Regions from separate parts of the Paenibacillus crassostreae genome, predicted to be linked through region 3. Evidence: predicted binding sites of a transcription regulator. Region 3 holds the regulator's gene; each other region holds the start of a gene.
What was found. Region 3 encodes Rex, which represses fermentation and respiration genes when NADH is low (regulators of the CRP and FNR family bind a similar motif). Its sites were predicted from a motif close to TTGTGAAATATTTCACAA; they were not measured.

Region 1 (2,214 bases), 2.1 Mb from region 3:
GATTATTATGCTTAACCTATATCTCCTACTACTCCGCAGAGATGTCAGCGAAAGTGGCTTCTCCTTCAGATTTCGCTATTACCGATATTGAAGGTGCCGAGCAATTCAAGGCAGCATTAGACAGTCATAATATTCTATATACCGAACAGATCATAGATGTCATTCAAGTGGAAGTTAATCTCGAGTCCATCATGGATATAGATGCAGCGAAATCGATGCTCGGCCTTCACACAATGAGGATGCCCGTCATAAGTGAACAATCTATTACGGGTGTAACCTTGTCTGAAGACGAGTCCCTTTTCACTGGGGAGAGTAGTGCGTTACAACAATTTATATCTTTCAAGAACTCTGGGCCTATTGAATTCAAGGGTCAACATGAAGTCATTCCGCAACAATATATAGGATTAAAGAAAGAAAGTGTCCTATCATCGTATTTCACAGGTGGTGGCTTACCGGTGGCTATTGTAGATGATGCCGTATTCCAACGATTAAGGCTTGATTTAGATCCGGCTATTCAAGAGACATCATCTCTATATATCGGAATTGATTTGAAGAATTCTGCTCAAAACAAAGAAGCTAATGAGCTTTTCCATGAGATCGGCTTTAGCGATAAGAACTCATATGCTTCTCAGCTTCAATACAGTAACAACCAGAAGCAGAATATGGGGCTAATCATGTTCATTGTAGGTTTCTTAGGGTTAACCTTCCTAATTACATCCGGCTGTATTCTCTACTTTAAACAGATGGATGAGAGTGAAGATGAGAAAGCGAGTTATACCATTCTTCGAAAACTTGGTTTCACACAAGGAGACTTGATCAGAGGAATACAAAGGAAACAGATATTCAATTTTGGAATTCCATTAGTTGTTGGTCTTCTCCATAGCTATTTTGCAGTCCAATCAGGGTGGTTCTTCTTTGGTACAGAGCTCTGGACACCGATGGTAATCGTTATGGTACTATACACGGCTCTATACTCGATTTTCGGCATACTATCCGTGTTCCATTATAAGAAAGTGATTAAAGAAGCTCTATAATCATATAAGTCAACAGCTCCAGGCTACCATGCTCTGGAGCTGTTATTTTTTTGGAATACTTTGTGAAAAAATTCTTATTTATGTCGAAATTACAGAAAAATTGATCTGGATCAATTTTCATTGATAATCATTATCATATAATGGAGAGGAAATAAAGAGATGATCCGGTTTGAGATAAAGTATTGAAAGGAGTGTTTGAAGTGAAATTTAAGAAGCCTAGTATGAATCAAGTGAATAAGCCAAAAAAGACAGCCTACAGTTTTATTAAATCGATCTGTATCGCAACCTTAATACTTGTCTTCACCGTTCTATTAGTTGGAGGGTATTGGATATTTAAGACGGAAGCACCGCGACCTGTTGTAACCGATACTGCTGGTGAAGTTATTATGACAAAGGACACCATTCAAGGAGGTCAAGCTGTTTTCCAAAAATATGCTTTAATGGATTACGGAACAGTACTAGGGAACGGCTCGTACATGGGTCCAGACTATACTGCTGAAGCCTTGAAAGTCTACACTGAGGAAATGCAAAACTTCTATGCAATGCAAGAAGGTGTGATCTCATTTGCTGAACTAACTGTAGACAAACAAGCGGTCATTCGTGACAAGGTAACCACTGAGTTGCGAGAGAATCGCTATAATGATGATACCGACACCCTGGTCTTAACCGATGCTCAAGTGTATGGTGTCGAACAAGTTAGAGCCTTTTATCGAATCGTATTCACTGAAGGTGATGGCTGGGCATTACCCGCCAATCTTATCCAAGAAGATCATATGCCTGAAACAAGCCGTAAATGGGTAGCTGAAGGCGATCAAATCACTCAAATATCTGATTTCTTCTTCTGGACAGCTTGGTTATCAAGTACTGAACGCCCAGGTGAAACATTCTCATACACGAATAACTGGCCTTACTATGAAGATGCTGGAAACGTGATGACTTACTCCTCTGTTCTTTGGAGTGGTGTAAGTATTACGGTGTTATCTTTAGTTATGGCATTAGTATTCTTTTTATTTCGTCGGTATCATTTGGAGATGAAAGAGTCTTATACCGCTGATAATTTCCCGAGAATAAATTTAAATGCTATACCTGTCACAATATCACAAGTAAAATCAGTGAAGTTTTTCGTAGTCGTAGCGATACTATTCTTTGTTCAAGTTATGTTTGGAGCATTTTTAGCTCA
Region 2 (2,214 bases), 180 kb from region 3:
TTCATTATTAGAATGAATAACAGATGAATGTCCCATTCCGCCAAATTCAACAATTTCAACCGCACGAGCGATCCCTTGTTCAGCATTTTTCACTTTATAACATGCAAGCACAGGACTCAATTTTTCTGCGGATAATGGATATTTCGTACCCACACCTTCAATTTCAGCTACTAGGATTTTAGTTCCAGCTGGAACTTGAATACCAGATAGTTCAGCAATCTTCACAGCAGATTGACCCACGATTACTGGATTAACAGCACATTTGTCAGCAATCATAGCACCAGCTGTTAACTTAGCAACTTCTTCTTTATTTAAAAAGTAACAATTATTTGCAATCATCTTTTTCTTCACTTGATCAAAAATAGGTTCTTCTATGATTACAGCTTGTTCAGAAGCACAAATCATACCATTATCGAACGATTTTGATAGGATTAAATCAGTTACCGCTTGATTGATATCAGCACTCTTTTCGATAAAGCAAGGAACGTTACCAGGTCCTACTCCGAGTGCTGGCTTACCGCAACTGTATGCTGCTTTAACCATTGCTGATCCCCCGGTTGCTAAGATCATTGAAATACCCGGATGATTCATTAGGATGTTAGTTTTGTCCATTGTTGGTTCTTCAATCCATTGAATACAATTAGCTGGTGCACCACATTTCACTGCAGCTTCCACCAGGATTCTTGCGGCTTCACTACTACACTTTTGAGCTGATGGATGAAAACCAAAAATAATAGGATTACGAGTCTTAATGGAAATGAGAGCTTTAAACATCGTTGTTGAAGTTGGGTTAGTAACAGGAGTGATACCCATGATTGTTCCGATTGGTTCAGCAATTTTTTGAAAACTATCATATGCATTATCTTCAATGACACCCACAGTTTTTTCGTTCTTTATACTGTGGTAGATATATTCTGTTGCGAACATATTCTTAATGATCTTGTCTTCATAAACACCTCTACCTGTTTCTTCGACTGCCAATTTTGCAAGGTACATATGTTGGTCAGAACCCGCAACTGCCATAGCCTGTACAATCTTGTCAATTTGTTCCTGATCCATTTTCATGAATTCAGCTTGAGCAATATTAGCCTTGTCAATTAAGGATTGAATATATTCCTCTGCTCCCTGTTTCTTCTCTTGAACTACTTCGTTTTTAACTGCCATCTCCACTCATCCTCCTAGTAAATTATTTGTATCTCTCTTGCTTGATTTCATCATAGCACATCCTTTTATCGATTTATAGTGAATTATTTCACAATCTTTAAAATTATTTTGATTTATTTTCATAGCGCTTTCATTTCTATAAAAACCTCTTCATTCTAATTGCTTTGATAATTCAACAGGATTATTTATCTTAAAATACTCGCTAAAAAGTGAAATTTATCACAATGTTTTAAAATTCGCCACTTTTAAAGCTGTTTATCCCCCCACAAATGTGATTTTTAACGTTATAATTAGTTTAAAATTTACTGAAAATTAAAGACAAGGGGATAACGACTATGAATGAACAACTTACTGTTATCGAAGCCCGTGGAAATACTAACTGCTTTTCTGAGACAAACTTTAATCGTCTTCTAGTGAGCATGAAGGACCGTATTATTCCTGAGGGATCACATCTTTTTTGGGAAGGTGACTTATCTGATAAGCTCTTCTATATCAAACGTGGTCGTATCAAATTAACCAACTCTACTGATGAAGGAAAAGAACTTATCTTATATATGTATCAAGCAGGAGATCTGGTTGGCCAGGCTGACCCTTTCTTTAGTACCAAACATACCTTTAATGCTGAAGTTATCGAAGAGGCTGAAGTTGGTGTTATCGAACAAAAAGATCTAGAGATATTGATCTGTCAGCATTGCGATTTTTCAATTGATTTCATGAAGTGGATGGGTATTCATCATCGTTTAACACAGACTAAATTCCGCGATTTGATGCTATATGGTAAACCAGGTGCCCTCTGTTCTACATTAATTCGTCTTGGTAACACTTATGGTGAGAAGCATGGTAATCATACTCTTATTAATAAGAAAATTACTCATACTGATTTATCCAATATGATTGGGGCTACTCGTGAAAGTGTTAACCGAATGCTTAGTGATCTACGTAAAAAGGATGCTGTTGAATATGATGGCGGAATGATTGTTATTAAGGATCTATCGATGCTTCAAGATATTTGTCACTGTGAATTATGTCCAAGTGAAATATGCCGAATCT
Region 3 (2,214 bases):
AAGTGAATACAGTCATGCTTCCATCACCATTCCGTTATCGAGATCAAGCCTTATTAGTTATTCCACGTGATTTCCCAAGTGTGAAAGGGAGCATAGGTGATGCACTCTTTGTTGAAACATTAGTGAAGTCGTTGGCTGACACCGCGATAGCTACGCATGGACGTATGTTAGTATTATTTACTTCATATCGGATGCTACGACAGGTCCATGAACCGTTAACTAAAGCCTTATCATCCACAGATATTGCAGTGATTGGTCAAGGAGTGGACAATGGAAGTAGAACTAAGTTGATTCGTCGATTCCAAGACAGTAGTGCTTCAGTATTACTTGGCACAAGTAGCTTTTGGGAAGGGGTAGATATTCCAGGTGAAGCGTTAACTTGTCTGGCTATCGTACGACTGCCCTTTCAACCTCCGAACCATCCACTTGTGGAAGCGAAGAGTGAATTATTACAACAACAAAAGAAAAATCCTTTTATGAAGCTTTCCGTTCCGCAAGCAGTCATTCGTTTCAAACAAGGTTTTGGCCGTTTAGTACGTACAGCGAATGATCGAGGAATCGTCATAGTCTATGATACACGTGTGATTGAATCATATTATGGAAAGTATTTCTTATATTCTTTACCTGGTCCCAAAATGGAACATATGCCAACGAATCAAATGGTTCCACGTATTTCTGAATGGTTACAAGACGATTCCCGCTAATAAACCTAAAGTTATTTCATATGTGAACACTAATTATGAGGAGGAGCAAATATGAAATCTGAAAAAATTTCAGAAGCTGTCGTTCGTAGATTACCTATTTATTGGCGTTATCTTTCCGAACTTCAGAGACGAGAAGTGTCAACAGTCTCTTCACAAGAACTTGGTCAAAAGCTTGATTTGAACCCGGCTCAAATTCGTAAGGATCTTGCTTATTTCGGCGATTTCGGTCGGAAGGGGATTGGGTATGATGTGGCTTATCTCATAGAGAAAATCCGTCATATCCTCAATTTAGATCAACAGATTAATGTTGTTCTAGTGGGTGCAGGTAACTTGGGACACGCTCTTTCTAACTATAATGCTTATTTGAAAGAAAATTTAAAAATTGTTGCTGTATTTGATGCATACGAACCTAAGGTAGGCACACAAATCAACACTTTGAAAGTTCAACCTATGGATGAACTTTATGATACGATTAAGAATCACAATATTAGAATCGGAATTATTACAGTACCTGAGTATGAAGCGCAGCAGGTTGCAAATCAACTTATCGAAGCGGGTATTGCAGCTATTCTTAATTTTGCACCTATTATATTAAAGACTCCACCGCATGTTCGTATTCACGCTGCTGATTTTACAACGGAAATGCTTAGTTTGGCGTATTATTTGGAAGAAGGAAAGGAAGATTCCACTGATGGTGAATAGTACAACGAAGAAATGGATGATTAAGAATGGTACTTTTACTATTCTAAACAATAAGCAGTCGATTGTTAAAGGGTATATGCTTATTGAGAATGATCTAATCACATATATTGGTGAAGAGAAGCCATCCATTGATGAAGAAATTCCAGTTATTGATGGGAATAATCTATTATTCTTGCCAGGTCTCGTAAATACACATGGACATGCTGCTATGTCATTACTTAGAGGATATGGTGATGATCTGGCTCTTCAAATTTGGTTGCAAGAGAAAATGTGGCCAATGGAAGAGAAATTCACTTCTAAAGATGTCTACTGGGGATCGTCTCTTTCTGTATTAGAAATGCTTAAGGGTGGAACTACGACGTTTCTAGATATGTATGATCATATGGACCAAGTAGCGAATGTAGTTCAAGAGTCAGGTATTCGTGCTGTACTTACTAGAGGTGTCATCGGTTTATGCTCTGAAGAGGTTCAAAGACAGAAACTTCAGGAAGCAATCAACTTTGCTAAGGATTGGAATGGACAAGCAGAGGGTCGAATCACAACGATGATGTCACCACATGCACCATATACATGCCCACCAGATTTCTTCACACAATTTGTTCAGGCTGCACATGATCTTGATATTCCAATGCATACACATATGTCGGAGACACGAAGTGAAGTCGCGCAGAATGTCGCTGATTATGGTCTCAGACCTGTTCAACACTTAGAGAAGTTAGGTATGTTTACACGTCCTTCTATTGTGGCTCATGGAGTACATTTAACCGATGAAGAAATTGAGATTCTAGCAAAGTATAACGTAGGTGTC
Region 4 (2,214 bases), 190 kb from region 3:
AAGTGTGTTGGGTATGAATGGCAAACGGATATGGATTCTAATGTGTTACAGAATTGTATGCCAAATACCAAATTACAGATCATGATTCTACAAATGGTGATCTGGTCTCAATTTGAGAAGATCAGCTTATTCCATCCCTTATTAGACCAGGAGGTATTTTATACTGGAGAAGAATTAGAGACAATCTCTTTGTATTTCGTACCTACTTATATGAGTACATCCCCTCTTATTAAACGCGGTAAATTAATCAAGAAACATAATGTAGACATCCCAATATATCAAGAATATATTTCTGCACCCTCCTTAACAATTGAGTTGGATGGTATTTCATTACCAGCAACCTGGATGACTGGCGTATACTTGCATCAAGAACTTTTCAAAGGAATTAGTCCATATATTCAGGATCATAATGGTCGTAGAACCTTCAAGGAAACATTTATCAATCAAAAATAGATATCGTGACTGTAATCACAAACCTTCTCTTCATCTCGGTATAGCCTATATATGAAAGAAAAGATGACTAGGAGGAATTTGTAATGTCAATTGAATCTCTTGTTTTTAGTGCTGATCATATCATTAGTGATATTGTTATAAGATTTCCAAAATCTAGTGATTACTTCCGTGATCGTAAAATTGATTTCTGCTGTGGAGGTAAACGACCTCTCAAAGATGCTGTTGAGCAAAGAGGATTGGAGATGAATCAAGTATTAGAAGAGCTAAACCATTTAGCAGCTACCTATGCTGGTCTACATGAAGATCAGGATAGTATGAAGAATTTCGTGGAAATGGACTCTCCATCTTTGATTAACTATATTGTGAAAAAGCATCATGATTACTTACGTGAGGAACTTCCTGAAATCAATAAGAATGTGGTAAAGATTAATCGAGTTCATGGAAGTCATGATCTTCATTTGGCACAGGTATATGTTTTATATACAAGACTGAAGGATGAATTACTGGAACATACCACTGATGAGGAAGAACGGTTCTTTCCACGAATGATTGCATTAGAACATCAATTTGAGGAATCTGCGAGAACAGAACTTCAAGATTCAATTGCACAGCTTGAAGATGAACACGACACAGCTGGTGATATTCTAAAAGAAATTAGAGAAATCACGAATGATTTCACACCTCCTGCTCACGCTTGTACTACTTATCGTTTAACTTATGATCGACTTGCTGAGCTTGAACGTATGACGTATGAACATGTGCATTTAGAGAATAATATTTTATTCCCACGTTTCCAAGCCTAATGTGTAGCAAAGAAGGGTAGAGTTTATACGAAGAACTCTACCCTTCTTAAGTATAATTGTGAACATTGTTGTGATTAATTTCACATTTAATGTGAATCAAATCACAACCTTGAATTTTTATTAGTATAAAATGATAGTATCAAGCAAGGCAGAAAGGGAGGCTTTCTATTATGCAAACTCAATCAAAAGAGAAACTAATCATTATTGGTAATGGGATGGCTGGGATAAGTACTGTTGAGCAAATTCTAAAATTAAACAATTCATTTGATATTACGGTATTCGGAAGTGAGCCACACCCTAACTATAACCGCATCATGTTATCTTATGTTCTAGAAGGTAGCAAGACGATTGATGATATTGTATTAAATGATTGGAACTGGTATCGAGATAATCAAATTACACTTCATACGGGAACAACAGTGACACATATAGATCCGGTTACTAAACAGATAACTACAGATGATGGTAAGAAGGAGTCATATGACAAAATCATTATGGCTACAGGATCTAACCCATTTATATTACCGATTCCTGGTAGTGATAAAGAAGGGGTTGTAGGTTTCAGAGATATAAATGACTGTAACCAAATGATTGAGGCAGCACGTAATTATAAAAAGGCAGCTGTCATAGGTGGAGGACTCTTAGGTTTAGAAGCAGCTAAAGGGCTTGTAAATCTAGGTATGGATGTAACCGTAGTTCATCTGATGGAAGATATTATGGAACGTCAATTGGACCGCAGTGCTTCTTCTATGCTACAAGCTGAATTAGAACGTCAAGGAATTAAATTTGCTATGGGAAAACAAACTTCCGAACTCATGGGAGACGAACGAGTAAGCGGATTGCGATTTAGTGATGGTAGTGAATTAATGGCAGACCTTGTGGTTATGGCGGTAGGTATTAAACCGAACATCGCGCTTGCTCAAGCAAGTGGATTGGAAGTAGGACGAGGTATTGTTGT

Region 1: the regulator Rex is predicted to act here: its motif matches at 1,095-1,112, upstream of LPB68_RS12855 (nitric-oxide reductase large subunit).
Region 2: the regulator Rex is predicted to act here: its motif matches at 1,241-1,258, upstream of adhE (bifunctional acetaldehyde-CoA/alcohol dehydrogenase).
Region 4: the regulator Rex is predicted to act here: its motif matches at 1,325-1,342, upstream of nirB (nitrite reductase large subunit NirB).

The regions. Positions count from the first base shown of each region.
Region 1 is NZ_CP017770.1:2,768,233-2,770,446, reverse strand. Features, by position in the region: gene LPB68_RS12860 (FtsX-like permease family protein) at 1-1,034, shown strand, start outside; gene LPB68_RS12855 (nitric-oxide reductase large subunit) at 1,256-2,214, shown strand, end outside.
Region 2 is NZ_CP017770.1:863,485-865,698, forward strand. Features, by position in the region: gene adhE (bifunctional acetaldehyde-CoA/alcohol dehydrogenase) at 1-1,164, opposite strand, end outside; gene LPB68_RS04205 (Crp/Fnr family transcriptional regulator) at 1,500-2,214, shown strand, end outside.
Region 3 is NZ_CP017770.1:679,274-681,487, reverse strand. Features, by position in the region: gene dinG (ATP-dependent DNA helicase DinG) at 1-704, shown strand, start outside; gene LPB68_RS03230 (redox-sensing transcriptional repressor Rex) at 756-1,406, shown strand; gene LPB68_RS03225 (amidohydrolase) at 1,396-2,214, shown strand, end outside.
Region 4 is NZ_CP017770.1:868,641-870,854, reverse strand. Features, by position in the region: gene LPB68_RS04230 (hypothetical protein) at 1-453, shown strand, start outside; gene ric (iron-sulfur cluster repair di-iron protein) at 537-1,256, shown strand; gene nirB (nitrite reductase large subunit NirB) at 1,427-2,214, shown strand, end outside.